Regions from separate parts of the Bradyrhizobium cedriense genome, predicted to be linked through region 2. Evidence: riboswitches for the same ligand, from Rfam matches in the RefSeq annotation. Region 2 holds a riboswitch; the other holds the start of a gene.
What was found. A riboswitch is a leader RNA that binds a small molecule or an ion and turns the genes downstream of it on or off. The one in region 2 is predicted to bind cobalamin.

Region 1: another riboswitch for cobalamin. It lies ahead of ACYCVF_RS28710 (TonB-dependent receptor); the one in region 2 lies ahead of ACYCVF_RS26380 (DUF1636 family protein).

The regions. Positions count from the first base shown of each region.
Region 1 covers NZ_JBTSWB010000008.1:178,968-183,157, forward strand. Annotated here, with positions in the region: gene ACYCVF_RS28710 (TonB-dependent receptor) at 1-1,969, opposite strand, end outside; cobalamin riboswitch at 2,077-2,290, opposite strand; gene ACYCVF_RS28715 (hypothetical protein) at 2,385-2,642, opposite strand; gene ACYCVF_RS28720 (hypothetical protein) at 2,915-3,127, opposite strand; gene ACYCVF_RS28725 (hypothetical protein) at 3,280-3,456, opposite strand; gene ACYCVF_RS28730 (adenylate/guanylate cyclase domain-containing protein) at 3,580-4,190, opposite strand, start outside.
Region 2 covers NZ_JBTSWB010000007.1:184,912-189,101, forward strand. Annotated here, with positions in the region: gene cobN (cobaltochelatase subunit CobN) at 1-790, opposite strand, end outside; gene cobW (cobalamin biosynthesis protein CobW) at 790-1,839, opposite strand; gene ACYCVF_RS26380 (DUF1636 family protein) at 1,836-2,210, opposite strand; cobalamin riboswitch at 2,304-2,525, opposite strand; gene cobO (cob(I)yrinic acid a,c-diamide adenosyltransferase) at 2,566-3,201, shown strand; gene ACYCVF_RS26390 (cobyric acid synthase) at 3,214-4,190, shown strand, end outside.

The sequences.
Region 1 (4,190 bases), on a different contig from region 2:
CCACATAGTGCTGCCAAATGTTCCAGGTGACGCCCGCACTCGCGGTGTAGCGCGACACCAGCGGCACGTCATTGCCGGCCCACACGCCTTCGCGGAAGACGGCCCGTGTATAAGCCATGCCGGACCGCAAGAGCAGAGCATCGTTGACGCGGTACGAGACACTGGTCTCCGAGCCATAGCGGCGGGTCGGATCGAGATTGGTGTTGTAGAAAAAGACCGGATTGAAATGGATCTCGTCGGCGAGGTCCATCAGATAGAGACTGCTCTGCAGCTGAAGACCGCCTCCCTTGATGCGCAGCCCGCCCTCGATGTCCTGCGAAGTCTGGGTCTTGAGCTGGAACGTTTGCGGGACCGGATTGAAGAACGGGTCGAATGAAGGGCCTGACGACACCCGTTCGTCGACATCAGGCGTGCGGAAGGCGCGTGCAGCCCTGCCGAACAGCGCAACGGTGTCATTGAGACGATGCTCGGCACCCAGGTGCAGCGCATATTGCGTCTCGTTGCTCTTGAGCGGGAGCGCGCCGATGTCGGCGTTGAACGGAGCCGCCGGGTCGAAATTGTCACGTGCCGAGAGATTGGTGTTCTGCACCCGGGCGCCGTAGGAGACATCGGTCGTTGGCGCGACGCCGAGTGTGTGCTGGACATAGCCAGCAACCGTCCGCTGCCTGAGATCGTAATTGTGCCAGGGAGCGAGACCCTGGCCGGCGCCGCGGTTCTGCTGAAAGCTCGCGTCGTAATAGTCGACGCCGGTCAGCAATTGCGAGGGCATTCCGAAGAGCAGGCTCTTCACGCTGAGCCGCGGCGTGATCGACCATGTCGTAAGGTCAGCGTCGACATAGGTCGACGTGAAGAAGGCCGGGACCGGCGCCGGGCTGGAGAAGAACGCGCTCTGCTGCTTCTTGTCGCGCAGGCCCCCGTCGACGATGAGGTCGACGCCGTTGACAAGGGTTTTCGTGAAGCCCGCAGTCGCGCTGAAGCCCTGCTGGTTGGCGTAGTTGAAGGGCGTGCTGGCCCCTCGCCGGTTGGTCGCTAGCTCGTCGAGACCGATCGAGGGATCGACGGTGCGGCCGCCCGGCAGTCGCAGCTCCTGATTGTCACCGGTGACCGTCACGAAGGCGGTCAGGCCCGGCGTCGTGTAGTTCAGATTGCCGACGCCATTCTCCTGGAAATAGCGATTGTTGTCGCGGTAGCCGTCGGTCCTGACGGCATTGCCGTAGAACGAGGTCGACCACTGACCGGAATTGAGCGCGGCCGAGACGTTGCCGAACCTGGTATTGAACGAGCCGAAACCGGCCTCGATGCGCGCTGTCACGGGCGGGCCGCCGACGCCGCTTTTGGTGACGATGTTGATGACGCCGCCGACCGCATTGTCACCATACAGCACCGCACCGGAATTGCCGCGCGTGATCTCGATGCGCTCGATGGCATTGAGCGGGATGGTGGAGAGGTCCACCTGAGCCATATCGATGTCGTTCAGCCGCCGTCCGTTGACCAGCACCAGCGTGTTGGCGGTCGCGAATGCGCCGAAGCCGCGCAGGTCGACGCTGGTCTTGGCACCGATCTGGCCGCCATAGAACGTCGTGATCTGGGCGCCCGGTACCCGCGTCGCGATGATCTCGGCCAGCGTCTGCGAGGGCGCATGCGCGATGTCCGCGGCCGTGATGACGGTCGTGGCCGCGCCGACGATGCCGCCATCGCTGGCGGCGACCTGATTGCCAGAGCCGGACGAGCCGGTCCCTGTCGGCACCCGGTTCGGCGTCGCCAGGCGCCTCCCTGTCTCGCCATCGCCGGTCGCCCTCGCTCGGGTACGGTTCTGATCGTCGGACCCGGTCACTTCGACCGGCGGCAGCTGCTCGGCGACGGCCTGCTGCGCGTGGGCGATGGAATGATCCAGCGAACAGAAGGAAACGGCCGCAACGATGCCGGCGCAGCAGCGCCTGGCGGGAGTGAGAATACGGGGCACAATCATAACCTCGGCATGACGTCAGTGGCACGTCACAGCGAACGAGGCTCTACGGCGGAGCGATCGACGCCCCGGTGAAGCTCATGTCTGTACTCCCCGACCGACATCTTCGCGTGTGACCACGGCTGACGGCAGGTCTCCTGGCTCGCGGGTCGTCACCTCTACGTCGCCTTCCCAGGACCGAGATTCCCAGTGGCACAGGACGAGAGATTCGCCGCTTACAGTTGCGGGGGCAGCCATGGCATTGAGAGGATCCCAACCTCAGGACATCTCGCACCACGTTCCCTTTTGATCTCCGTGAGGAGAACCGTCAGCGACCAATCTAGGGGGTGTCCAAGCCGGGAGTCAATCGACCGCTGGCATCTTGGCCGCAGACGCGATCGGCCGGCTCCAGAACGAATCGAGCAATGCCCTGCGCCTCCTACGTTCGCCCCCGCAGGCGTTGGGCCTGAGCCCAGGCGACAGCGACATCGCGAGGCGGAGCGTCGAGGCGCTTGATCGGCGTCAGTTCGCCGGAAGCCGAGATGATCGCGGTCTCTTCGCGCCGGCAGCGCGTGCAGACGAAACGGACCTCATGCGGGGATGCCGACCAGCTTGAACGTTTCACGTTGGCGGCCATCGGCCAGGCATCGCAATGCGAGCACGATACCAGGAACCGGCCGGGATCGAGCATACCCATTCCATTGGACTCCGCGTCCTGCCCACTGCTTCCAATGACTATCCTATGTGAAACGTTCCGGTGCCTCCGCACCGTCGACGCCACGTTCGCTGGAAGCCTGCGCGCTGCTCGCCGTTCCCACGAGACCTCCGGCGTTGTCGATTTCAAAGCTTGCGAAGTTCATCCGATGTCCCCCTGCTCCGATCGACCCTATCAGGTCGAGACGGCGAGGACGATGGGGAGCCCGGGGGATCGCGCGGTTGCGACGCCTCGCAAGGCAGAAGGTAATTCGGTCAGCGAGCCCCCTTGAGGGTGCAGGATGTCGTGCAGGTGACCGTGGTGCCGCGGTCGCACGCCCTGCAGGCGTTGACACACTGGCTCATGTCGCGTGGATTGTAGCTGTAGTTGCGCATCGGACAGGTCGGCGTCGTCGAGCCGGTGATGTCCCGCTCCTGATCGCAGGCAGCGGTCATGAGCGCGAATATGATCACTGCAACGAAGCGCATGGGATTGCCCTGTCAAGCATGGCAAATGACACCCGCGAGGCACGCTGCATTGCAGCGAACCCCAGCCTTCCCACCACGAGCCATCGTCGATCGGCGACGCTCGCATGCTTCGAGAATGCGCGCCAAATGTTAAGAACGGATTGCAGCCGGGTTCAGGCCGCAGCCCTGGTCGCGATCAACTGCCGGATATCCGCTGCCAGCTGACGGTATTGTTCGCCGAGCTTCAGATAGAACTCGCGCTTGGTGCTGTCGGTGGCGAGCTTGGCAATCAGCTCGCATTCGGCAGTGAGCGTCTCGAACCGTTCCAGCCTGTCCTCGAGATGTGTCATCGGCGTATCCCCATCAGACGCCTCAAGAACGTCAAACCTAAGCCCGGGAAATAGGTCACGGCGAACATTGTTATGAAGTAGTATCGTTTTTTCCTGCGGAGCATGCCGGAGGAGCGGATAGGGCTATTTCTGCTCCAGCCGCCAGGCGCCATCCCATCCGGCGTCCGGCGGATTGGCCTCGAATTGAGCGATGCGGCCGAGGAGCGTGCGCGAGGGACCATCGCCTGGGACCGCCTCGAGCGCCATGTTGAAGGCGGCGCGTGCATCGTCGAAGCGCCGGGCACGATAGGCGGCGAGAGCTTCGGCATAGTGGGTGCGCAGGCTCACTTGCGCATCGGTGAGTGCGCCGGCCCTGCCCATCACCTCGAAGACGGTCTGGGGCGCGCTCTGGCCCGCGACCGCGAGGCGATCGATCTCCCGCACTTCGAGGCGTGCGCCAATCGCGTCCGCCGTCGCCTGCGAGATCAGGATGCGGGTTCCGTAGACCTTGTTGGCGGCCTCCAGCCGCGAGGCGAGGTTCACGGCGTCGCCCATCACGGTGAAGCTCATCATCAGTTCGGAGCCGATGCTGCCGGTCAGGACCTCGCCGGTGGCGATGCCGATGCGCAGATCGCACGGCGCCGGCATGGCTCGGATGCCGAGCAGATCCGGCAACTGCTTCTGCAGCGCGGGCACCTGGTCGGCCATCTCGATGGCGGCAAGTCCGGCGAGCAGAGCCTGCTCGTCCTCTTCAA
Region 2 (4,190 bases):
CCGTCGCATTGACGATCGCCGCCGCAGGATTTTGCGCGAGATGCCCGCGTAGCCAATCGGCGACGCCCGGGGCTTTCAGGGAGGTGACGAACGCGCCATAGGCGTCAAACCCCTTCTCGCGCAGCGCTGCGATCAGGCCGTCAACCGGGCCCGTGTCCGCGGCAGTGAGATAGGAGCGATAGAAGGTCACGAGTGCGCGCGGCTTGTTCTCGCAGGCCTGCGGCGGAGCAATGACGCCCCGCGCGGGGTCGTAAAACCCCATCTCGGGCACGGTCATCTCGCCGACGACCGGTCCCGCGTAAAGCCCCGAGGCCAGCGCGAGCTGCGCGATCGCCGCTTGCGCCGCGACGGGACCACCGGTATCGCATAGCACCTTCAGCCGCCGCAGCGTCGAGACCGGCAAGGTCGAGTACGCATCGAGCCGCGTGTCGTCGCGGCCATCGGCCGGAAGCACGGCCAGCACGATGTTGCGATCCTTCGCCAATTGCTGGAGGGCCGCGAGCCCGTAGGGCCAATAGGACTCACCGCCGATCAGCCGCACCAGGATGCCGCGCGCCTGCGACAGCGTCCGCTCGACATAGGTGTCGACCGACAGCGGATGACGAAGCTCGGCGAGATTGGCGAGCCGCAGCGATGGCAAACTAGCGCGGCCGCGCCGCCAGCCGGCGGCGAAGGCGGCCAGATCGGAATCCGAATACGAGAGCACCACGAGATCGGCCGGGTCCTGGCCGATATCCCTTGGCGTCGCGGTCTCCTCGAGACCGCGGCTCTCGCGGAAGACGACGTGCATCAGATGCCAGATCCTGAAAGACCAAGTCCCGCCTTGATTGCGGCCTCTTCGATATCACCGTGCTCGCCGATCACGACGAGCTTGGACTGCCTCACACCTGTGCCCCAGGGCTTGTCGAACTGGTGGCGCACGCGCTCGCCGACGGCCTGCAGCAGGAGGCGCATCGGCTTGCCCGCAACCGCGATGTAGCCCTTGGCACGCAGCACGTTCTGCTCGCGCGCCAGACGCTGGACCGACGCGACCAGCGCATCGAGATCCGTCACCTCCGGCAGATCGATCACGACGGAGGCGAAATCGTCGTGCTCGTGCTCCTCCTCGCCGTCGTGATGCGACGGGCGCGCGGCGAGATCGTTCTCGGCGGCGGCGCCAAGGCCGAGAATGACGCGCGCATCGATCGCACCGTCGGTGACGGGAAGCATCGGCACGCGGCGCGGCATCTCGGCGGCGATCGCCGCCTTGGCCGCTTCGATTCCCGCCGCGCCCGCGAGATCCGCCTTGGTCAGCAGCACGATGTCGGCGCAAGCGATCTGGTCCTCGAACACCTCCGACAGCGGCGTCTCGTGATCGAGACTTTCATCCGCCGCGCGTTGCGCTTCGACAGCAATCGGATCCGGGGCGAAGCGGCCGGCGGCGACGGCCTCGGCATCGGCCAGCGCGATCACGCCATCCACCGTGATGCGCGAACGGATCTGCGGCCAGTCGAATGCTTTCAGCAGCGGCTTCGGCAACGCCAGCCCCGAGGTCTCGATCAGGATGTGATCGGGCCTCACGGGGCGCGCCAGCAACTTCTCCATGGTCGGAATAAAATCGTCGGCGACTGTGCAGCAGATGCAGCCATTGGCGAGCTCGACGATGTTCTCCTCCGGACAGTTCGCATCGGCGCACGACTTCAATATCTCGCCGTCGACGCCCTCGCTGCCGAACTCGTTGACGAGCACGGCGAGTTTCTTGCCATTCGCGTTGGCGAGCAGATGCTGGATCAACGTGGTCTTGCCGGACCCGAGAAAACCGGTGACCACCGTGACCGGAACTTTGGCGAGCGGGTTCATTCGGCGGCCTCCGGCACGACGGAAATGGGGGGAATGCGGGCAAGCGACTGCTTGCGGAAGATTTCCGGGCGGCTGCGCCAGGGCACGAGGCCATCCGGGGCGGCCGCATAGGCTGCGGCGCCCGCGACCACGTCACTCGCATTCGCCTCTGACAGCCGGCCATAGACATAGGACCAGCGGCCCGGCGCGCTGAGCGCGACGGAACAGCCCTGGCTGCACGCCGACAGGCATTCGACGGGAACCACAGTTACGCCCTCGGGTACGCCGGCCTCGAGGATCGCACCATGCAAGCGCTTGCCGGGCGGGACTTCGCCCTCACCAGGCGTCTGGCCGGCACGGCAGGTAATGCAGACGTGAAGTGTGACCGTCATCGCCTCTTCCAGAATAAACAGCGGGAGGCGAAGAGGCACACGGATCCTGTTCAAAGGCCCGCTTCCCCGTCGCGGAACACCCCGTCCGCCGGTCCAAAATCGTCCGCGCTGGCAGGTCTCCCGGCTTGCGGAGCAGGGTTTTGCCCTTCGATCCCCGCCTTCCCGATTCCCTTTCGGGAGTCAGTGGCTTTGGGCATCTCTCCGGTCACGGTCGCGGGGGCGGCTGCATTTTGGATCCAAATCTCGCCGATTCGGACCCTATCGCATTCCCTCTTCGCCTGTCATAGGACAGGAACCAACGCCGGGCCACCATTTGCCGGTGGCCGCCACTTGTCAAGCCGAAGGACCGGGACCGATGACGCCTGAACCGGATACCCAAACAGCTGAGGAAACCGACGCCCGGCACGCCGCAAAAATGGCGAAGAAGAAAGCCGCCCGCGACAAGATCATGGCGACCAAGAGCGGCGAAAAGGGTCTGATCATCGTCCACACCGGCAGCGGCAAGGGCAAGTCGTCCTCCGCTTTCGGCATGATCGTCCGCTGCGTCGCCCATGGCTTTCCCTGCGCGGTGGTGCAATTCATCAAGGGCGCCTGGGACACCGGCGAGCGGCGCCTGCTCACCGGCCATTTCGGCGACCTCTGCCAGTTCCACGCCATGGGCGAGGGATTCACCTGGGAGACGCAGGACCGCGGCCGTGACATCGCCGCGGCACGCGCGGGCTGGGAGAAGGCCAAGGAGCTGATCCTCGACACGAACTTGCGCATGGTCGTGCTCGACGAGATCAATATCGCGCTGCGCTACGACTATCTCGACATCGCCGAAGTGGTTGAATTCCTTTCGACGCAAAAGCCGCCGATGACGCATGTCGTTCTCACCGGCCGCAACGCCAAGGACGAGTTGATCGAGATCGCCGACCTCGTCACCGAGATGACGCTGGTCAAGCACCCGTTCCGCTCCGGCATCAAGGCGCAAGCCGGCGTCGAGTTCTGAGACGATCTCGCCATGGTGCGCGCGCTGATGATCCAGGGGGCCGGCTCGGACGTGGGCAAGTCGCTCATCGTCGCCGGCCTCGCGCGCGCCTTCACGCGACGCGGGCTCCGCGTTCTCCCGTTCAAGCCGCAGAACATGTCGAACAACGCGGCCGTCACCGTCGACGGCGGCGAGATCGGCCGCGCCCAGGCGCTCCAGGCGCTCGCCGCCGGCGTCGAGCCGCACACCGACATGAACCCCGTGCTGCTGAAGCCCGAGACCGATGTCGGCGCGCAGGTCGTCGTGCAGGGAAGGCGCATCGCGACGGCACGGGCGCGCGACTACGCGGCGATGAAACCATCATTGATGGGCGCGGTGCTGGAGAGCTTCGAGCGGCTGAAGGCGCGCGCCGATCTCGTGCTGGTGGAAGGCGCCGGCAGTCCGGCCGAAGTGAACCTGCGCAAAGCCGACATCGCCAATATGGGCTTTGCGCGAAAGGCCGACGTGCCGGTCGTGCTGGTCGGCGACATCGACCGTGGCGGGGTCATCGCACAGTTGGTCGGCATCAAGACGGTGATCGATCCCGACGATGCCGCCATGATCCGCGGATTTGTCATCAACAAGTTCCGCGGTGATCCCACGCTGTTCGACGACGGCTACAGGCTGATCGAAGACAAGACGTCCTGGCTCGGCTTCGGTGTGCTGCCCTGGTTCGCGCGTGCCGGCGAACTGCCGGCCGAGGATGCGCTGGGCCTGAGTGACGCTCGAAAGCCAGGCCGATGCAAGTTCGCCTGCCTCGCACTGTCGCGCATTGCCAATTTCGACGATCTCGATCCGCTCAAGCTCGAGCCGGACGTCGATCTCGTCATGGTCCGCCCCGGCGAAGCTATTCCCGGCGATGTGAAACTCGTCATCATCCCGGGCTCCAAATCCACCCGCGGCGATCTCGCCTTCCTGCGCGCGCAGGGCTGGGACATCGATCTCCTCGCGCATCACCGCAGGGGCGGCCA